One region of the Sporomusa sphaeroides DSM 2875 genome, then DNA from elsewhere that is predicted to be linked to it. Evidence: riboswitches for the same ligand, from Rfam matches in the RefSeq annotation. Region 1 holds a riboswitch; the other holds the start of a gene.

Region 1 (11,070 bases):
GGCCAGTGTTTCGCCGTCGGGTTCGGTGCGGCCCCGCTCCCAGCCGGCCACCGTGGACTGATTGCCCGCCCCGATAATGTCCGCTAGGGCGGCCTGGGACATATGGAGCCGTTCGCGGGCAGCGCGGATGCGTTTTCCTATTTCTTTGCTCATGTTTTTTCACACACCATCACGTTTAATTTGCACACACTGTAAAAAGTAGTTGCTACCCACATTGTAATTCTTCAATTGCGATTTGTAAATATAAAAGTGAGAAATGTATTGAAAAAATAGTAAACCACTGCTATGATTATTACATAATGCAATATCAAATTGCGTTAATTCACTTAAAGGGAGAAGATGAATTATGACAAACACCAAGCTAGTGGTCACGGTCAAGGAGTTTGCGGCCATGACTGGCATTGGGCAGAACCGGGTGCGGGAGTTTTGCTATCTGTCGGATTTTCCGGCATCGAAAGAAGGCAATCGTTTTTTAATTCATGTGGAGGCCGCCAATGAGTGGCTGCGGCGGCGGACCAGTGCTAAGACGGGCGTGAATACGGCCGGGTTGAAGCGTATTCTGCCGTGAGTCAGAAGCGCCGGCGATACAAAGAAGCCTTTTACCGGTGGAAGTGGGCGGGGCCATGAATTACATTGCCGAGCTCAATGCGTTTTATGCCCGGCTGCTGGTGCGGCCGCTGTCAAGTGAAGCCCAGGCCCTGTGGGGTGTCTTAATGCACCTCTTTAACCGGGCCGGCTGGCCGCCCCAGCTGACGGTGGCTGCCAGTACTCTGTTAGGTTTTTTGGGCTACAGCTATGCGACGCTGTCGCGGGCCAGAGGCGAACTGGTGGCGGCCGGACTCTTAGTTCATACGCCCCGCCCGGGGCGACTGGCGCCGTATTATGAACTGCAGCCGTTTAATGGTAAAACTGTGGATAAATCTGTTGATAACCCTGTGGATAAACCGCGACTGGCATTGGTAAAGCCAATTTGCCAATCATAATGAATGGCAAGTGGAATGACAAAACCGGATTTGCCAATCATTATGATTGGCAACCTGAATACATTATTTAAACGTAAACTTTATATATAAACGTAAACCAATAATAGTAGTAGAGCCTGTGACTATGTGGACAACAAGGGGGAGGGCTGGCATGAATAAGGTCTTTCTGGTGGGAAGCTTGTCCCCGGACCTGGACATGCGCTATACAATGAACGGCAAGGCAGTTTGTTCTTTTTCATTAACGGTAAATTTTAAGACCAAGGTACGCGAGGAAACTGACGCCATTGATTGCGTGGCCTGGGATAACCTGGCGGAGCAGATTGGGCAGGCGGGGGAAGGCGGCCGCCGGGTGGCGATTGAAGGGCGGCTGCATACGCGGCAGTTTGATGGAGCGGACGGTCAGCGAAAGAAAGTGACCGAAGTAGTGGTCCGGGATATCGAATTTTTGGACAAGCCGGGGCTGGCCCGGCCAGGATAGCGAAATTCGGGCAGAGGGGTGTGGTGTCGGTGGCAGGGAAAACGGTGACGGTGGTTATGACGGAGCGGATGTACGGACAACTGGCGAAGTGTGCTGCCGTCTTGTCGGCCAAGCCGCGGCGGAATGGCAAAACGCGGGAGGTTAGTGTGGAGGACGCGCTGCTGCTGGCGGCCATGCTGTACATTGAGGAGTATCTGTACCGGCAGGAAGACGGTCGGTCGGGCCCAGCCGTTTCTTGTTCCCCTCCCGGTTGACGGGAGGGGTTAGGGGTGGGTTCATATACCCTGAGCCAGGGCAAAGGTCTGCGACAGCAGCGGTGGACGTCCGCTAATGTCCTCTTTATGTCCAGCGGCAGCGGTAGCCCGGCGAAGCGGACCCAAGGGGCGGGCGTGGACATAAAAGCCATTAGCGGATGGCCGCCTCCCCTTCCCTAAGACAGGGAAGGGTTAGGGATAGGTGGACGTTCCCCTGGTTACTCCCGGCAGGCCGGAGTGCGAGTGATAAGGAGCGTTCGGGCCTGCTCCCCCTGCCTAGTCTGCCGAGTTGTCGCCCAGCAGGATACGGCTCTAAGCGTTAGCGGTGGCCGGACGGGAGCGGATGAGGAGAGTGGAGCGTTAGCGAAACGCCGCAAGGAGCGGACGGCCGGACATAGAGCGGTATCCGTTTTATTGGCACTGAGCGGAGCAGCCCGAGGACGGCAGGCGGAAGACGCGTCAGCGGCTGCAGCGCCGCCCGCAGGGATGCGGAGCGGGCTTACGTGTGTGGAGGTGTTATCCTACTTGGCAGCGGGTGGAATTGTGAAGACGATACGACAACGGGAGGGGATTTTTATGAAAATTGTCATTGACCCCGGCCATTCCGGGCCGGTGGAACCAGGGGCCTGCGCCACCGGCGTGCGGGAGTGCGATGTGGCGCTGGCCATTGCCAAGCTGCTAACCGAACTGTTGTATGAGGCAGGCCATGATGTTTTACTGACCCGGACCGGCAATATTGCAAATGACGGGTTGGCGTTCCGGGCAGAGCTGGCCAATGCTAACGAGGCGGACGTGTTTATCAGCCTTCACGCCAACAGCGTCGAGAGCCCGGCCGCCCATGGCACGGAGGTCTATCATTATCCGGGCAGCGTGCGGGGCAAGCGACTGGCGTCCTGCCTGCAGAGCCGGCTGGTGGCCGAAATGGGGACGGCCGACCGGGGCGTCAAGGAGGCCAATTTCCAGGTGCTTAGGGAAACGGACTGCCCGGCGGCACTAGTGGAGGTAGCCTTTATCTCAAATGAGGCTGACCGGCGGCTGTTGACCGGTTATGCCGGCCAACTGGCGGCGGCGGTAGCCATAGCTGCTGGGCTGGCGGACTATTTTGCCAGCTAATAGCCGCCCGGGTTGGGCACTGCGCTGGTCCTGCCGCTATGGGATGGTCTGTTCTGTCGGCTGCAGCCGACCAGGGGCGTTGCAAGAAGGTACTTTACAACATTGCAGAATGAATGTATAATAATTACAAAATACAATAATCGCTCCTGGAACGGGCGAAACGTGGTGACCCGCGCGAGTTTTACCCCGCGCTTGTCATAATCCGTTCCAGGCGCAGACAGGCACACCTCCCGGGGTGTGCCTTTTGCGTTGGAAATCGTAGAAGAAAGGAGGCACACAATAATGGCTGTAGTAAAAATGCCGCAGAGCAGCACCATTGCCATTAAGTTGCAAAAGGGCGTAACAACCTCCGGCAGTCCGGCGTATGTAACCCGGAATTACACCGGCAAGGCAACGGCGACTGACCAGGATTTGTTCGATGTGGCGCAAGCGCTGATGGGGCTGCAGTCCTATCCGGTGGCGGATATTGCCCGGGTGGATAATGCCTATCTGGTTAATCAGTAAGGATAAGGACGCTTAAACAGCAACAAGAAAAGGAAAGGAGGACAGACCGATGGCTGATACTAATACGAAGACGCTAGAAATGGTTTTTACGACAGCTGGCGCTAAGGAAGTGACAGTGGTTGTGAAAGATCCGAAGGACGGTCTGACACTAGCTGCCGTGCAGGCAGTGATGGCCACTATCATTGCCAAAAACGTGTTTTCCAGCACCAGCGGCGATCTGATGGCTGCCAAGGAAGCGCAAATTCGCCAGTTGGCCATTACCGAGTTAACCTAAAACAGGAGAGGAGGCCCTGCAAATGGAAGAGCTGGCCCGCCTGACGGCGACCTATGGTTTTCCTATGGTAGTGGCCTTCTATCTTTTGGTCAGACTGGAAAAGCGCCTGACCGAACTGACCAGCGCGATCAACAAAATGTGTTATTGCGTCGAAAGGATGGAGGTCATGAAAAAATGATGCTGAAAACAGTCTATGGTCCGCCACCGGTTGATGCGGAACGGATTGAGGCGGCAGAAGCAGAGTTGGAGAGCGCTTTGGTGCGCGAGGAGGATTTAACAGCTGAGGCAATGACTGCATCTCTAAAAAGACGAACAAACGCAAACCCGGACAAGGAGGCGCGTGCTCAAGACGCTTGACGTCCTGCTTACTACCATTGATGCGGTGTTGGAAGCTTTGCCGGAGGATATCGATAAAGAACATCCCGAACGGCTGAAAATTATCCGGGATATTCTCGGACTAGTGATTACCGCCCGAAAACTGCATGCCTTATAAACGACGGAAGCACGCCGAAACGGTGTGCTTCTATATTTTTAATTGCAGCAGTAGTAAAGTGAGTGATTGGTACGACAAAACCCTCCCTGAACTTGCAAAGGGAGGGTTACGCTATAAGAGGACTCAGTCCGAATAAAAATCCCGGCATAAATAATAGCCGGGAAAAATGATTACTCTCATAATCGCCTTCCCATCGCTCGTGGGTCAAACGGTGACTTTTAAATAGGCAGTTCTTCTGACTTAGGGTCATTGCTTACCTGCGCCTTCCCGGGATATCCAGTGGCATTATGCAGGTTTGCTCTCCGTCACAGCGGCGGGACCGTGTTGGTTTTACACCAAACTTCCCTATTAAGCCCGTAGGGCACCTATTTCGATCATATGCAATTGTATTTTCTAAATTGCAATCATAATAGCACTTTTGTTTATTGAATGTCAATTGTTGAAGATTTTGGCGATTATTGATCTTTAAAATGTAAATTGATGCGGCATCAGGATTTATACCGGTTGAATCAGTACATAAGCATCAGTACTTAAGCGACGCTCAAAAAATGTAAAAACTACAAAAGAAATTGACACATCATTACAAAAAATGCTATTATGAAACGAATAATGGAGTATTAACCTTTCAGGATAATTAAATAGCGTTAAGATAGGTGCCCGCAAGGGCTTAATAGGGAAGACCGGTGTAACGCCGGCGCGGTCCCGCCACTGTAATAGGGAGCGAATCCAAAGTATGCCACTGAGACACGCGTCTTGGGAAGGTTTGGACAAGCGATGATCTAGAGCCAGGAGAACTGCCTGTCTGTCAATCACCGTTTTACCTACGAGCGATAGGGAGGGGGTTAAGTACATACATGTTGTATGGTATTTCTTCCCGGCGTTTTGCGCCGGGATTTTTTAATACAACAAGGGGTACTCTTTCTATCTCCCGCCGATGGCCGGGAGATTTTTTTATTCGTAGTAGGTATGGACGTTGTCCAGTTAAGGTGGAAGGTTTAAGAGAGGTGAGTTATTGACACAAGAAAGGCGCTCACGCAAAACTGTAGTTACGTCTGAGGGGAATATGGCTTGTTATAGCAGTATCAAGAAACAAGGGAGAGAAATAGCAGAATGAAAAAAAGTATTTTGTTGTTGACGTTGATGGTTGCCTTAGGGACAGGAGCCACGGCTTTTGCAGCGGAAAATGATTCTTTAACTGTAAATGGCGACATCAGGTTACGGTTTGATAAACAAACGAACTATAATCAACCAGACTTTAACGCGAATAAATACCGTATCCGTTTAAATTTAGGATATAAGCTAAGCCCGGAATGGTCATTCAATACAAGGGTGGTAGCTGGTGATTCACTGTTTGGAGATGCTCCGCCTAATGTCGATGACGTGCAGATTTCCGTTGCCAGCTTAACATACAAGCAACCGGACTGGAATGCTACGATTGGTCGCCAGGTGTTTAGTATGTTTGAAGGACTTGCGGTTAGCATGGATGATGGCCACACGCCTGGCGATGCTGGTTATCCAGCGGCGGGAAACCGCCCGGATGGTGGTAACGCAAAGAATTTCCCGTCTTTACAAGGGGCTAAATTCCAAAACAAAATTGGTAAAACAAACGTGACTTCTTTTTATGGGAATTTAAACGCTCGTACTGACGATGGCGCGAATTACAATGTAAAAGGGATTGCGGCTATTGGACCGGTTGGCGCTTTCAAAGTCGGGGGAATGGTCTATACTACCGATTCTTATGTATCTGCTGCTGATGTAAGCAAGTATGGTGTGAAAAACGGCAGCAAAACGGGTTATTCCGTGACAGCCAACACGAAATTATTCAATAATTATTTATATACCGGCGCTGAGTATATCTGGGGTCTTGCCGATACGCACGATAAAGCCTATAAACTGATTGCTAAGACTCCGGAAACAAAAAAGGTCGGCGATATGCAGTATGCGGTCGAGTATCGAAATATAGAGCAAAATGCGCTGGACTATAACTCTTGCACGAATACGGCGCGTGGAATATCGATGATGCGTACCAAAAATATTAATATCGGCGACTTTACCTACTGGGCTCTTAGCGCCAAGCGCCAGTTAACTCCCGAGCTAACAGCAACGTTATTCTATGAAAAATATAATCCGCAAAACCATGGGAAAACAACCCCGTCAAGCGCACAAGTGGAAGATCAGGTCTATCGTCTGCAATTAGATTATAAATTCTAACAGGAAATTACCGGATGTAAACGTGTAATTTTGCAAGCAAAAATTTCTAGTTGATGCGTAGTTTGCGTTGTCAGTGATATTGTTTGTACGCAATGAATTCCGGCTGCAGTGGGGGTTGCCAAAAGGCTGACTGTTGCAGCCGTTTGGCAATAGAAAGGAATGTGCATGAATCCACAAAATGAGAAAGACTGTTTAAAGATTGCGTTTTATGGCAAAGGCGGAATTGGCAAATCCACAGTTTCCGCCAATGTTTCCGCAGCGCTGGCGAGCCAAGGCTGTAAGACTTTACATATCGGGTGCGATCCAAAGGCGGATTCCGCACGTTGCCTGGTGGGGCGTAAAATTCCTACCGTGTTGCAACAATTGCAGATAAAACCAGAGGGGATTGACAGGAACGATATTGTTTTTCCGGGTTTCGGCGGTGTTGACTGCATCGAGGCGGGAGGGCCTGAGGCTGGCATTGGCTGCGCCGGCAGGGGAATCATCACCATGATGGAGGAATTGAAGTACCTGGAGCTCTGGCGTGAGGGCTGGGACGCTGTTATCTATGACGTGTTGGGCGATGTTGTGTGTGGCGGCTTTTCAGTTCCGATGCGCGAAAGATATGCAGATACCGTTTATATTGTGACATCAGCGGAGTTCATGTCGCTATATGCTGCCAATAACATCATGAAAGCGATTAGCAGAAGCCAGGGGGCACGGTCCGTGACGCTGGGGGGATTAATTCACAATTGTAGAACCGGTGAGTCGAAGCGCGAGGCAGTGGAGCAGTTTGCCTTATTGACAGGTACGCAGGTAGTGGCCGATGTCCCATTCAGCCGGGAAATAACCCTGTCAGAACTGGCAGGCAAAACCGTGCTGGAAAAGTATCCGGATTCAGAAGCCGCTGGTTTCTTTAAAGAACTGGCGGGGGTCATTGCTAAACATCAGGGTCAAACGCACATAAAAGCGCTGAATGATGATGAACTGGAAAAATTCAGTCACTATATGCTTGATCTGGAATTGGCAAAAGCATAATAGCGGGGCCGGAAATGGGAGGAAATGAATTTGTCTTGTGCGGGTTATAAACAGGGAAGCAACAGTATTGAAAAAATCAGTCTTTCGGCTGTGACGGATACAATACCGCTCGATAGCTTTTTTGACCGGGGCATAGCGGATGATGACTGTGGAGAACTGGTTAATCTGGCCTTGGCTGTGCCGGGCATTGACGTAGTAGCGGCAGGCCCTGCCTCTTGTTCGCGGGTGCTATACTTCAGAGCTGCGAAAAAAAGGTTGGAAGAACGCTTGTTTTTGCACCCTATATCCAGCAATGATTTTACTGCCGGCAATCATCTGCAAAATTTGGAAGAATCGCTTACAGACCTGGCGGCTTCGCGCCGATCAAGAGCGATCATTGTGTATGTTACTTGTGCCGATATTCTTGCAGGCACTGATTTTGCCAGTATAACCGGACGCGTAGAATGTCAACACGGGATACCGGTGAAGGTCTTTGAGCGGGGGCCGCTTTCCCGGCGACGGACGCTTCCCAAAGAGCGGCTGTGTGATATTTTTATCGATTTGCTGCAACGAGGCAACCGGAGTGGAAGCAATAACTGCATTCACTTGTTGGGAGACGCCGGGAAGCTTGCTGAAACTTCCGGACTAAGAAAGATGCTTATGCACTACTGTTCCGACGGGGAAATCAGAGAATTTGCCGCGCTGGACTCTTACGAACAATTTGAGGAAATGACAACAGGCAAACTGAACATTGCCTTGGATCGCTTTGGTTATGACTTGGCAGTGGGCATACAGAAAAATTGGAACATACCTTTCGTATTTCTGCCTGCCTGCTACAATATGAAAGAGATCAAAGGCAGCTATGGGGCATTGATGAAGGCGCTACATACAACCTGGGATTTCAGCCAGGATTCGAAAGCGTATCATCAGTTGGCAGCACAAACTGCTGCGACATTAGCAGGCAAACAAATTGCGGTGGGAATTGGCGCAAGGTCTTTCGAACTCGCCTATGCTCTGACGTTGGCTGGCTTTTCTGTTTCCACAATATTTGCGGATACCGTGAATAAAAACGATAGGGCGTACATCAATGCGCTTCTCGCCATAGGAAGCCAGGCGCAGGTATATCTGATTTCAAACGTGACCAGCGAAACGCAGGCGGGCGGGTTTGCTGAAATCGATGTCGCCATTGGCGAAAAAGCAGCGTTTTACTGTGCGAAAGCAAAAGAAATTCTGGTGAGTGCCGACTATCGTTTCGGTTATGAGGGAATCACGGAAATTATGGAGGCGATGAGATGACAATGAAATTAACTCGCCTTCCTTCGCTGGCAAGCGACTATTCAGGCGCATGTTCGGTTCTGTATGCGATGCAGGCGCTTACCCTTTTGTACTCGCCAGGCGGATGCAGCAGCGCAATCATCGAATGCGATGAGATCAGGGATTTGCGGCAGACCTTGTTTTTCTGTTCCAAGCTGGGGGAGTTGGAAGCCGTCATGGGCGCGGCGGATGAATTCCTGCTGCAGGCACAAACTCTTTGTGCGCACAACCGCCAGACGGAATTTACCGCTATTATTGGTACGCCTGTACCGGCGTTGACCGGGATCGACATTGCGGCAGTTGCCGATGAGTTGAGCCGGCAGACAGGCTTGCCGGCCATGGCGCTTTCTACGGAGGGATTCAAGGACTACTACTCCGGTGTTCATCAGACGCTGTTGGACTTGGGGAAGCGTTTTCTGGAGAAACGGGAGAAAAAGAATAACCAGGTCAATATCATCGGGTATACGCCGCTCAGTCTTGGCAGCCCGGCGCATCTAGCCGAACTGATGGATGAACTGGAAGCGTGCGGTCTTACCATCAACGGTTCGCCGCTGGCAAAGAAGAATTTGGGCGACTTTAAGAACATGTCCGCCGCCGCGTTGAATATTGTCGTATCGCATGAAGGCGCGGGGCTGGCTCAATATATGCAGCAAGAATATGCAATTCCTTACGTTTTACATGTGCCAATAGGAATGTGGGGTATGCGGCGGTTGTTTAAAACATTGGAGGCGGTGACAGACATCTCGCTCGGCCGTACAAGCCGGAACCAATATGACCAAACTGGCAAGGCACTGTCGGCACGACGCGCCGTGGTGATCGGCGAACCGCTGTTTGCTTCTTGTATAGCCGCCTGTTTGCAAAATGATTTTGGGCTTGCCTCTGTTGAACCAGTCAGCCTGATAAAAACCGATAGGCGTATGAAAAGTGTCTATCAAGAAGAATCGCTTTCCAGTGTCCGCTTTTTTACATGCGAGCATTCACTGGCTCAGTGGCTAGGGGAAGGGCAGCCGGATATAGTTATTGGGGACCCTTTGTATCAAACACTGGTACGCCAAAAGAATATCCAGTATGTGCCGCTGCCGCATGTCGGCTTGAGCGGTTCAATGCACGCTGATTTGAATTATGAGTTCATTGGTAAGAAAGGCTATGATTATTTAGCAGGATTTATCGGGTCATGACATTCAAGTAACATAACGGAGGGGATTTTTATGCTGGAGCATCGTAAAAAATGGTTGCAAGGGGTAGCACTGCTGTTGGCTGTGTTCTTTATGTTAAGTCTCGCAGGCTGTCAATCCGGGGGGAGCGGAAAGAAACCGCCAACCGGACAAACGTCTGAAACAAAAATTGTCACCGACTTAGTGGGAAACCAAGTGAAACTCAAGGCTAATGTGGAAAAAATCGCCGTTGTGCCTGTTCCTTGGGCTACGATTGTTTATGCGGTAGATGGGACGGGTAAAAAAATCGCTGGCATGCATCCGTCGGCGATGAAGGCCTATCAGAGTAACATATTGAAGGCTATGGCACCGGAAATGGCTAACGCGAATTCGACGTTTGTAGACAACAATTTCAACGTGAATTATGAAGAAGTCGCCAAGCTGAAGCCGGATGTGGTCGTTATCTGGGATTATCAGCCGGAGATTGGCAAAAAGCTGGCAGAACTCGGCATTCCGTCTGTAGCGATCAAATATGGCACGCTTGAGGATGTACAGAAAGGCATCAAGCTGGTCGGGGAAATCATTAATCAGCAAGAGCGGGCCAATGCGCTGATTCAGTATCATCAGGATACAAACGGCTATCTCAAGTCCAAGGAGAGCGCACTGGCGGGCAAGAACAAGCCTAAAGTGTTATATTTACGGGATGAGCAACTGCAAGTCGCGGTAGGCGACTCGGTGAACCGAATCATGATTGAAACGGCAGGCGGTACAAATGTCGCTAATGAGGGTAGCGGCCAATGGTCAAAAATAACCATGGAGCAGGTTATGGCGTCGAACCCAGATGTCATTGTTATCAGTAATTTCTCCAATGTGTTGCCGGAAGATTTGTACACGAATAAGTTTCCCGGGCAGGATTGGAGTAAAATTGACGCCGTAAAAAATAAACGAGTGTATAAAGCGCCGATGGGAATTTATCGCTGGGATGCACCCTGCGTGGAAACGCCTTTAATGATAAAGTGGCTCGGCAAAGTTCTTCAGCCGGCAGTTTTCAACGATTACGACATGAGGGCTGATCTGAAAAGCTTTTACCAGACATTCTTCAACTATAAGCTCAGTGATGCGGAACTTGATCAAATCCTAAACAGTAAGCAGAACCCTGGCCTGAAAATCTAACACTAAAGAGTGTGATTGATGAATAAATAAGGTCAGTTGTTGTTTTGATTGGAGGAGCGAGGGAAGCGAAGCATGATGTGTAAACAACAGAATTTGAAGTTTGTGTGGATGGCTGTATTGGCT
Region 2 (11,070 bases), 1.2 Mb from region 1:
GTGAAAGCTGTTATGGCACTGGCTATTAAACCAAAGCTATGTAAAGGCTGTGGTATCTGTGTGCATTTTTGTCCTAAAGCCGTTCTGGATTTAGACGAAATGGGCAAAATCTATGCAAAAGATCCAGATAAATGTATTATCTGTGGTCAATGCGAGCTGCGTTGCCCGGATTATGCGATTAAAGTAACCAAAGAAGAAAAAACCAGTACGAAAACCGATGGGGGGGCTGCCAAGTGACAAAAGCACGCTTAATGCAGGGTAATCAGGCTTGTGCCGAAGGGGCACTGGCGGCTGGAGTTCGTTTTTTTGGCGGTTATCCTATTACCCCAAGTACTGAAGTTGCTGAAATACTTGCTGAAAAACTGCCGGCGCTGGGCGGTAAGTTTATCCAGATGGAAGATGAAATTGCCAGCATGGGTGCCGTATGCGGCGCAGCCCTGACCGGAGTTAAGGCACTTACTGCTACCAGTGGCCCCGGCTTTTCACTCAAGCAGGAATTAATCGGCTATGCCTCTATTGCTGAAATTCCGGTTGTAATTGTTAATGTGCAGCGTTTAGGCCCAAGCACCGGCAAACCTACATCACCCGGTCAAGGGGATGTTATGCAGGCTCGCTGGGGCAGTCACGGCGACCGTGGTGTAATTGCTCTGTCGCCGGCATCTGTGCGTGAATGTTTTGATGTAACCGTCAAAGCAGTTAATTTTTCGGAAAAGTTCCGTACTCCTGTTGTGCTGCTGTTGGACGAAGTCATCGGCCATATGCGCGAGCGGGTAGAATTACCGGAACCGGATGAAATTGAGATCATTGACCGTAAATTGCCTGCTGTCCCGCCAAGCGAGTATCAGGCGTACAAACCTGAGGCCGATGGCATTCCGCCGATGGCTGCTTTCGGGTCAGGCTATTATTACCATGTAACAGGCTTGGTGCATAATTATCTGGGACAGCCTACCCAGGCTAATGACCTTACAGCTGAGCTCATTGAACGTTTACACACTAAAATTGATAATGCCAAAGAGGAACTGACGCTTTACACCGAGCATTATCTTGATGATGCCGAAGTATTGGTTGTGTCTTATGGCGGATCGGCCAGAGCAGCCATTGCTGCTGTGAAGGCAGCCAGAGAGCAGGGGATTAAGGCAGGTCTCTTGAAATTGATTACCATCTGGCCGTTTCCAGGCGATGTTGTAAAACAGGCAGCAGCAAAAGTCAAAAAGGTTATTGTGCCTGAAATGAACTATGGCCAATTGGCCGGTGAAATTGAGCGGTATGTAGGTCAGGACAAAGTAGTTTCTGTTACCAGGGTCGACGGTGAACTATTTAAACCGGAAGAAATACTGGCACCAATTGTTACAGCCGTTGGAGGTGCTAAATAATGGCAGACATCGAAAAATATTTGCGGCCGTCAGCTTTTCCCCATATCTGGTGTCCCGGCTGCGGCAATGGTATCATCTTGGCTTCTATCATTCGCGCCATTGATAAATTAGGTCTTGATCAGGAAAAGACCATTATTGTATCAGGTATCGGCTGTTCGTCCCGGGCATCCGGTTACATGAACTTCAATACTGTCCACACAGCTCATGGCAGAGCGCTGACTTTTGCCACAGGTATTAAGCTGGCGCAACCTGAACTGAATGTCTTGGTCATTACCGGTGATGGCGACTCTACCGCTATTGGCGGCAATCATTTCATTCATGCTGCCAGACGGAATATCGACCTTACTACCATTATCTTTAACAACAATATCTATGGTATGACCGGCGGACAGTCCTCGCCGCTTACCCCGCTTGCCAGCAGATCAACGACGGCACCGTTTGGTCATATTGAGCGGTCCTTTGACATTGGGGCATTAGCTATTGCTGCCGGTGCTACCTATGTGGCCAGGGCAACCGCATTTCATGCCAATATGTTGACAGATCTCGTCGTCAAAGGTATTGAAAATAAAGGCTTTTCCGTAATTGATGCCATTACCCAATGTCCTGTTTCTTACGGACGTAAAAACAAGATGGGTTCGGCAGCTAAAATGATGGAATGGCAGAAAGAACACGCAATTCCGGTTCAGGCTGCTGCCAAGCTTTCGCAGGAACAGCTTAAAGACAAGTTTGTTATTGGCGAACTTCACCGTTCGGAAGCCCCTGAGTTTACCGCAGAATATGACAAACTGATTGCTCATGTTCAGGCCAAAAGGGGGAATAAATAATGTGGCAAATTAGCTTGAGCGGTACTGGTGGTCAAGGTTTGATTCTTGCCGGTATTATTTTGGCGGAAGCGGCTATTCTTGACGGCAAGCAGACCATTCAGACCCAGTCCTATGGTCCGGAGGCCAGAGGGGGAGCCAGCAAATCCGAAGTCCTTATCAGTGATCAGGAAATCGATTATCCCAAAGCTACCGCGGCAGATATTTTGCTGGCTATGAGCCAGGAAGCCTGCAATAAATATATCGGCCTGTTAAAGCAAGGCGGCAAGCTGGTTGTTGATACTACCCTGGTTAAAACACTGCCGGAAGTAGATGCCAAAGTCTTGGCATTGCCGATAACCCATATTGCCCGTAATGAACTGGGGAATGTTATGGTTGCCAATATTGTTGCTCTTGGTGCATTGGCCGGTTTTGCCGATCTGGTAGAACTGGAATGTTTGACCAAGGCTGTGCTGGCCAGAGTACCTAAAGGTACTGAAGAACTTAACAAGAAAGCGCTTGAAACCGGCTATGCCCTGGGGCAGGCAGAGAGATAAGCAGCAAAATGAACAGCCAAAAGGAGTCTTTCTCAGCGAAAGACTCCTTTTTTTATCCTAACAGAAAGCATAGCTTTCTGTTAGGATAAGGGCAACATCGGCTTCCGCTTTCGCCAAAGGCTCGGCGCAAGCCGTGTTTTCTTTATTACTCTTTAATATTTTCCGCTAAAATCTCGGCTACATGCTTAATCTTTACATTTGGCAGCTGCTTATCAAGGCCACCCTGAATTTGCATCATGCATGCCGGGCAGGCAACGGCGACTATCTCAGCGGCGCTGGCTTTAATGTTGGTAATTTTTTGCTTAAGGATAGGCATGGACAGCTCGGTATATTTGACGCCGAAGGCACCGGCCATACCGCAGCATTTATCGCAGTCTTTCATTTCTACCAGTTCGTAGCCGTTAGCCGCTTCAAGCAACTGGCGCGGCTCGGTATAAATGCCAAGGCCGCGTTTCATATGGCAGGAATCATGGTATGTTACTTTTACATTGCCGGCAGTTTTGACCAGGCGGCCGGCTTTTTGATATTCCTTCGCGACAAAGCTGGTAAACTCGCAGACCTTATGACCGATTTTTTCGGCCCGGGCCTTCCAGGCCGGCTCATCTTCAAACAATTCGATATAAGTTTGATGCCAGGTCTCGGCGCAAGTCGGGCAAGCTGAAAGAATGGCGTCAGCGCCTGTGGCTTCGAAGGCCTCGATATTCTTTTTGGCAATCCGTTTGGCTGTTTCGCGGTCACCCATCCCCAGTACCGGTTTGCCGCAGCAGCTTTGTTCTTCCGGGAAAACTACTTCCATATTAAGATCCTGTAGTACCTTATACACCGACTCACCGGTTTCCGGGAAAATAAAATCAATGTTACAGCCGCTAAAGAAGGCGATTTTCTTGACAGGCTGATTTATTTTCCTGGTTACCTTGGATACGCGGTCACGGAAGGGAACATCAGCCACTGCCGGGAGACTGCGGTCTTTGGCCATGCCGGCTAAAAATAGCGGCAAATGACGGATTACACGGCCGGATTGGAACGGTTTTTGACCGATCGCTGCTAACCGCAGCAGGGTGTGGAATACCTTACGGTTTGACAGTACGTTTTCAACTACTGCTTTAACACCGAAAGGCAGACCGTGTTCCTTGACGGCTTTGGCCCGGAGTTCTTCAATCAGGTGTGGTATGTCAATTTTGCCAGGGCATATCTCAACACATTTGCGGCAGCCGATACAAAGTTCATTGATTTTTTCAAAATCCCCCATACTGTTGAGGAAGGCCGTCAGGATGGCGCCAATACCGCCGGCATAGATGTGACCATACACATGACCGCCGACAATTGTGTATACAGGACAGACGTTGAGGCAGGAAGCACAGCGAACACATTGGTAGATTTCTTTGAATTTATCGTCATGGGCAGCTTGTAAGCGTCCGTTATCAAATAAAATAATATGAAGTTCTTTGTCTTGCTCAACCCATTTTCCGTCTTGTTTGACCATGACCGGGGTTACACCGGAAGTCATTGTCATATAACTGGTCATCAGCTGGCCGGTGGCATTACGCGGCAGGGTGCGCAGGATGGGGGCGGCATCTTTAATGGTGGGAATCAGTTTTTCATAACCGATGATGACAACATGAACCCGTGGCAGGGTAGTGACAAGGCGGGCGTTGCCTTCATTCGTTACCAGCCCGATAGCGCCATTTTCAGCGATACCGAAGTTTGCGCCCGATATGCCCATATCAGCTTCCAGGAACTCCCCTCTGAGCGCTTGGCGGGCAGCCTGAACCATGAACGGAATATCGGTCGGAATTTCCTGCTTCAGTTCTTTGGAGAAGTAGCCGGCAACTTGTTCACGGTTCAAGTGAATGGCTGGCATAACCATATGGGACGGTTTATGACCGGCCAGAGAGATAATCCATTCACCCAGGTCAGTTTCTTTAACATGCAAGCCGGCTGTTTCCAGATCGTGATTAAGATGAATTTCCTCGGAAGCCATGGATTTGGATTTAACAATTCGTTTTACATTTTTTTCTTTACAGAGGTTTATCAAATATTCTTTTAACGCATTGCCATCTTTGGCGCGAAACACTTTAGCGCCCCGTTTGGCAGCTTCTGCTTCAAATTTATCGGCCAGGTTTTCAATATCGGCAACGGCGCTCATCTTCATTTGACGGACTTGTTCGCGCAGAGCCTCAATATCGGCAACATTTTCATAAGCTTTGGCCCTGGATATCGGATAGGCCTCCGCAAAGCGGCTTAATGCGCCACGCAGCACTTCATCCTGTAACTTTTCCTGGATTTCATTTTTTATATTACGATTATTCGCTTCCATTATTGCTTACCTCCGTTAACTTCTTCATCAACGGCAATAATGACAAAACGGCTGGGACCATGTACGCCGATTGTCAGTACGCGTTCAATATCGGCAGTGCGGCTGGGGCCGGTAATAAAGCTGATATAACCGCGGTCGTAGACTTTGGCGATTGTTTCCATAGCTTCTGTTATGCCGGGAACAATTCTATTGCTGTTCATGAAAACAATATGTAAAGGAGGCAGCATCGAGACAAGCCTGCTTTCAAACGCTAACGCATCCTGGCAAACACTGCCTGACTCGGCAATGCCAAACTCAACAGCGGAGATGCCAATATCGGCACTTTCAGCATGCTCGGCGATATCTGCTTGTTCGGTGTACAGGCTTACACCCAGGTCTGTTAGGGTGGCATTAATTCCTGCTGCCTGTTGCAAGGGGCTGTCAACGGCTACTACTTTGCGGGCGTTGGTGTATTTGACTAAATTGGCAATGACTTCTTTGGCTTCAGCCGCTGTTTTGACGCGAAATACTTCGGCGGCCGCGTTTTTTGCCCGGGTTTCGAACTCCGGGAACAGGCTGGCGCTACAAGTACCGGAGGTAAGCGCATGGGTCCAATTTTCACTTACTTTTTTCAAATTCTCCACTCCCTTATAACCGAATTAATCGGTATGATGGTCTGACCAGTATACACTTCGTAATAAATAGGCTAAAACCCTTTTAAAAATTGACAAAAAACGCAAAAAATACAGAAAAATTTTTAGATTATTTAATTTAGATAATTCCTGCCTGGTAAGCAGGAAAATAATTAACTATATGGAATAATAGTACTAATCGCAAATTTGATACATGTAAGGGAATGGGTGCTTTGCGCTTAATAGGGAAGTCCGGTGTAATACCGGCGCGGTCCCGCCACTGTAATGGGGATGCTGCTTAATACATGCCACTGGGAAACTGGGAAGGCTAAGTACGCGAAGAACCAGAGTCAGGAGACCTGCCTGTTCTAACACATGCCGCTAGGACCTACGGAAGATAGGCAGGTGTGGGTACAATATTCAGGCAATCTTTACATGTTGTTTGGTGTTATACCCCCTGCTCAAGGGGGCTTTTTTATTGTCCGATAAAGAAATGCGCAAAGGGATAACCACCGGGACTTGTGCCGCAGCGGCAGCCAAGGCTGCGGTTATGGCCTGGCTGGGCCAGCCGGTGACTGTTCTTCAGGTTTTTTCACCACAAGGAGTCCTGCTGACAGTACCTGTTGCCGAAAGCTGGCCGGTTGCCGGCGGCGGTATGGCGGCAATAATCAAAGATGCCGGTGATGATCCGGATATAACCAATGGGGTTAGGATTATGGCAGAGATCATTATTACCGATAAACCGGGAGTTGTGATCAAAGCAGGTATTGGCGTAGGAACGGTGACTAAACCCGGGCTGGCTGTGCCGGTAGGTGAACCGGCAGTAAATCCCGGGCCGCGTTCCATGATTACCAGGGCTGTGACTGAGTGTTTGCCAACAGATAAAGGGGCTGTTGTGACAATTTCTATTCCCGAGGGAGAGAAATTGGCGACCAGAACGCTTAACCCCATATTGGGGATTGTTGGCGGACTGTCGATTATTGGCACTACCGGTATTGTTGAACCGATGTCAGAAGAGGCTTTTAAAAATTCACTTGTACCGCAGATTAGTGTGGTGCAGGCATTAGGCTATACAGATATAGTATTTGCTCCGGGAAAAATCGGACAGGATATAGCCATCAACCGTTGCGGCCTGCCGGCCGCCGCCGTAATCCAGACAAGCAATTTTATCGGACATATGTTGGAGAATGCAGTAAAATACGGCATGCGCCGGGTGTTGTTATTTGGCCATCTTGGCAAAATCGTTAAAGTGTCGGCCGGCATATTCCATACTCATAACCGGATGGCCGATGCCCGCCTGGAGACAATAGCCGCCTATATGGCGCTAAACGGAGCGCCACAGACGGCCATTGAAGAAATAATGGCTTCGACTACTACCGAAGCTGCTATGCCAATCATCGCCCGGTATAATATGACTGAGGTTTATTCTGTACTGGCCGAACGGGCCAGTGCCCGGGCAAAGCGTTATGTGTTTGGTGATTTGACAGTGGGAACCGTTATTGTGACTTTACAGGGAGATATACTGGGGCTTGATGAGACAGCCCGTGAAATTGGAGGCCATTTAGGATGGAATGTAGGTACCAGGTAGTAGTTGTTGGCATTGGCCCCGGATCGCCTGATTATGTGCTGCCTGTCGTTAGCCGGACGATTGCTCAGGCCAGAGTTCTGGTAGGCAGTAAGCGGGCGCTGGATACCTTTGCCGCAGGCGGTCAGGCTACCAGGATTATTGATAAAGATATTAACGGTGTGCTTGATTTTATTGAAGAACAGCTGGCAAGTCAGGATGTAGTGGTTATGGTGTCCGGCGACCCTGGATTTTACAGCATGCTGGTGGCAGTCAGAAAACGGTTTGCGCCAGAGAGTATTACGGTGATTCCCGGTATTAGTTCGGTCCAAATGGCGTTTGCCCGGGTGGCCGAAGTGTGGCAGGATGCCGCTCTGATCAGTATGCATGGCCGTACAGCCGCTGATGAGGTACTGCGTTACCGGCCAGGGCATAAGCTGGGCATCCTGACTGACACTCAGCACAATCCGGCCTGTATTTCGCGCATCCTGTTAGCATTCGGGTGGCCGGAGGCGGCTCATGTCTGGTTATGCGCCAATTTGTCTTATGACAATGAAGTGGTGGCTGCTATGACCTTAGCCGAGGCCGCAGAAACTCCCGGTTTTGAACATAGCGTAATGGTGGTGAAAGCATGAGTCACAGCTTAGGTATTCCGGATGAGCAGTTCATCAGAGGCGACATTCCGATGACGAAACAGGAAATTCGCATCTTAACTTTGGCTAAGGCCAGCATTGGTGCTGCCGACACTGTCATTGATATCGGGGCAGGTACCGGTTCGCTATCCATTGAAGCGGCTTTATTGGCCAGGCAAGGCAGGGTATATGCCATTGAGCGCGAACCCGAGGGGATTGAACTGATTAAGGCCAACGCCGCTAAGTTTGAGGCCGGCAATGTTCAGGCTGTGCTTGGTTCGGCACCGGCGGCGCTGGCCGGGCTGCCGGCGGCGGAAGTCATCTTAATCGGCGGCAGTGGCGGCAGGCTGCCCGACATTTTGTCCTCGGCCGATCAATTGCTGAAACCGGGCGGACGCCTGATTGTAACAGCTGTTACCGTAGAAACACTGTCTGCCGCTCTCCAGCTTATGCGGCAGCGTCCGGCCTATGCGGTTGAGGCTTGCTGTGTACAAGTTACCCGGATTCAGCCGGTGGGCACCAGTAATATGTTTAAAGCACTTAACCCGATATATATTATTACCTGTACTAAAGAAGGGCAGGCTGCCGGATAGGGAAACAGCCTGGATGAAGGGAGAATATCAATGAATGTATTTTTTGTAGGAGCCGGTCCGGGAGATCCTGAGCTGATTACCGTGAAAGGGCAGCGCCTTTTGGGACAGGCAGATATCATTATTTATGCCGGTTCGTTAGTCAATCCGGCGCTCTTATCCCTCGCTAAAAATGGAGCTGCCATCTATAACAGCGCCTCCATGACGCTGGATGAAGTCATTGCTGTTATGGAGCAAGGGGTTAAAGAGAACAAGCTGGTAGTCCGGTTACATACCGGCGATCCCAGCATATATGGTGCCATTCAGGAGCAAATGGATGCACTGGCACCGAAAAATATTGATTTTGAAGTTATCCCCGGCGTTAGCTCGTTCCTGGCTACAGCCGCTGCCTTAAAGCAGGAATATACATTGCCTGATGTATCCCAGACGGTAATTATTACCCGTTTGGAAGGGCGCACCCCGGTGCCGGAAAAAGAAAAACTGGTTAAGCTGGCCAGCCACGAGGCTACGATGTGTATTTTCCTGAGTGTGCATATGCTGGACAATGTGGTTAAAGAGCTGGTAGATGGCGGCTATACCTACGAAACCCCGGTGGCTATTGTGCAAAAAGCCTCCTGGCCTGATCAAAAAATCTTCCGCGCTACCTTAGGCACTATTGCTCAAATTGCCAGAGAAAATAATATTGACCGTACAGCCATGATTGTGGTCGGTAAGGTCTTGCAAACCGATTATGCTTTGTCGCGGTTATATGCTCCGGAATTCGGACATATGTTCAGACAGGCGCAGGAGGCTAAATAAATTGTGAAGCTGGCAGTCATCTCTGTTACCCGCAAAGGGGCCGAACTGGCTGAACGGATAGCACCGCTGCTGGGGCCGGGGGTTGATGTCTATGCTAAAAACGGGCGCAATCTGCCAGAGTTACATCATACCTATGACTCCTTAAGCGACCTGGTAGCTGAAATATTTTCCTTATATGATGGCTTGGTGTTCATTATGGCGACAGGAATTGTCGTGAGGGTCATTGCGGCACAGGTGAAGGACAAACGCTGCGATCCGGCGGTAGTTGTCATGGATGATGGCGGCAATTATGCGATAAGCCTGTTGTCAGGTCATATCGGCGGCGCCAATGAGTTAACCGGGTTAGTGAGCCGTGCCGCCAAAGCTGTGCCGGTTATCACTACCGCCACCGATGTTGCCGGCTTGCCGGCTGCTGACATACTGGCAGTCAAACTTGATCTGACCATCGAACCGTTCAGTTCGCTCAAAACCATAAACGCCGCCATTGTTAATGGTGACAGGGTGTTGTTTTTTATTGATAAGGAACTGGCTGACCATGAGCGGTATATTGCTTTGGCCACCAGGCAAGGGGTTGCATTAGTTGATAGCAGTGAACTTATCCATCCGGATCAGTATGATGCTGCTGTAGTCATTACCGATAAAGAACTTGCTATTCAGAAACCGCATCTGTATTTGCGTCCCCACAGTTTAGCCCTTGGCATCGGCTGCCGGCGGGATACCACCGGTGCTGAAATTTTGTCAGCCATCAATCAGGCTTGCCGGACAATCGGACGGAGCAGCAACAGTGTGGCTGTGATTGGCAGTACTGTCGTAAAAGCCGATGAACAGGGTTTGCTCGCAGTGGCGGAGCAGCTGGGTGTGCCGATTAAGTTTTTTACCAATGAACAACTGGAACAATGTATAGACCAATATGAATTGTCGTTATCTGATTTTGTTAATGAGAAGATAGGAGTGGGAAATGTATGCGAACCAGCAGCCATACTAGCGGGGCGGAACAACAAGCTGATTTTGCCCAAAACAAAATATCCCAAAGTGACTGTGGCGGTCACAACGGTAAAATATCGGTGGTGGGAATAGGGCCAGGCAGCCTGGAGGATATGACGCCGCGAGCCCGGCAGGCGATTGAAGATGCTGAGATTATTGTTGGTTATGATACCTATTTGGATTTGATAAAAGCTCTACTGCCAGCCAAAACCACCATTGGCACAGGCATGATGCAGGAAATCGACCGTTGTCAGGCGGCGGTAGATAAAGCCATGACCGGAAAACAGGTGGCGGTAATTTCCAGCGGCGACCCGGGAATATATGGTATGGCCGGTTTAGTGCTTGAACTTGTTGGCAAGCAGCCGGCAGCCAGGCAGCCGGAAGTAGAGGTTATTCCCGGTATCAGCGCCGTCGGTGCGGCAGCCTCTATCCTGGGAGCACCGCTGATGCACGATTTTGCCGTTATCAGTCTGAGTGACTTATTAACTCCCTGGGAAGTTATTAAAAAGAGAGTGGAAATGGCGGTTGCCGGGGATTTCGTTATTGCTATTTATAACCCCAAAAGTACCCGGCGGACAAGCCAAATAGAAACGGTGCGCGAAATTGCGCTAAAACACCGGCAGGCCGATACTCCGGTAGGGATTGTGCATCACGCTACCCGGACCAAAGAGGATATGACCCTGTCAACCCTGGACAACTTTACCAAGGAGCATATTGATATGTTTTCCCTGGTCATTATTGGCAACAGCCAGACCTATACCGCCAATGGGAAAATGATTACCCCCAGAGGCTATCACGTATGATTTTAGTGCTGGCCGGTACGCAGGATGGCCGGCAATTGGCT

What was found. A riboswitch is a leader RNA that binds a small molecule or an ion and turns the genes downstream of it on or off. The one in region 1 is predicted to bind cobalamin.
Region 2: it holds a riboswitch for cobalamin, as region 1 does, so the genes downstream of both, cbiD (cobalt-precorrin-5B (C(1))-methyltransferase CbiD) here and SPSPH_RS13985 (hypothetical protein) in region 1, are expected to answer to the same signal.

What each region holds. Positions count from the first base shown of each region.
Region 1 is NZ_CP146991.1:2,981,766-2,992,835, reverse strand. Features, by position in the region: gene SPSPH_RS14040 (helix-turn-helix transcriptional regulator) at 1-153, opposite strand, end outside; gene SPSPH_RS14035 (helix-turn-helix domain-containing protein) at 347-568, shown strand; gene SPSPH_RS14030 (hypothetical protein) at 624-983, shown strand; gene SPSPH_RS14025 (single-stranded DNA-binding protein) at 1,135-1,461, shown strand; gene SPSPH_RS14020 (hypothetical protein) at 1,491-1,715, shown strand; gene SPSPH_RS14015 (N-acetylmuramoyl-L-alanine amidase family protein) at 2,292-2,828, shown strand; gene SPSPH_RS14010 (DUF1659 domain-containing protein) at 3,111-3,332, shown strand; gene SPSPH_RS14005 (DUF2922 domain-containing protein) at 3,382-3,606, shown strand; gene SPSPH_RS14000 (YvrJ family protein) at 3,629-3,784, shown strand; gene SPSPH_RS13995 (hypothetical protein) at 3,781-3,963, shown strand; gene SPSPH_RS13990 (hypothetical protein) at 3,947-4,099, shown strand; cobalamin riboswitch at 4,308-4,483, opposite strand; cobalamin riboswitch at 4,734-4,915, shown strand; gene SPSPH_RS13985 (hypothetical protein) at 5,210-6,310, shown strand; gene SPSPH_RS13980 (nitrogenase iron protein NifH) at 6,476-7,327, shown strand; gene SPSPH_RS13975 (nitrogenase component 1) at 7,358-8,602, shown strand; gene SPSPH_RS13970 (nitrogenase component 1) at 8,599-9,798, shown strand; gene SPSPH_RS13965 (ABC transporter substrate-binding protein) at 9,829-10,947, shown strand; gene SPSPH_RS13960 (FecCD family ABC transporter permease) at 11,020-11,070, shown strand, end outside.
Region 2 is NZ_CP146991.1:1,775,693-1,786,762, forward strand. Features, by position in the region: gene SPSPH_RS07930 (4Fe-4S dicluster domain-containing protein) at 13-237, shown strand; gene SPSPH_RS07935 (2-oxoacid:acceptor oxidoreductase subunit alpha) at 234-1,373, shown strand; gene SPSPH_RS07940 (thiamine pyrophosphate-dependent enzyme) at 1,373-2,197, shown strand; gene SPSPH_RS07945 (2-oxoacid:acceptor oxidoreductase family protein) at 2,197-2,730, shown strand; gene ldhH (L-lactate dehydrogenase (quinone) large subunit LdhH) at 2,876-5,047, opposite strand; gene SPSPH_RS07955 (LutC/YkgG family protein) at 5,047-5,661, opposite strand; cobalamin riboswitch at 5,868-6,039, shown strand; gene cbiD (cobalt-precorrin-5B (C(1))-methyltransferase CbiD) at 6,152-7,246, shown strand; gene cbiE (precorrin-6y C5,15-methyltransferase (decarboxylating) subunit CbiE) at 7,225-7,857, shown strand; gene cbiT (precorrin-6Y C5,15-methyltransferase (decarboxylating) subunit CbiT) at 7,854-8,447, shown strand; gene cobM (precorrin-4 C(11)-methyltransferase) at 8,478-9,242, shown strand; gene SPSPH_RS07980 (cobalt-precorrin 5A hydrolase) at 9,246-10,319, shown strand; gene cobJ (precorrin-3B C(17)-methyltransferase) at 10,340-11,029, shown strand; gene cobK (precorrin-6A reductase) at 11,026-11,070, shown strand, end outside.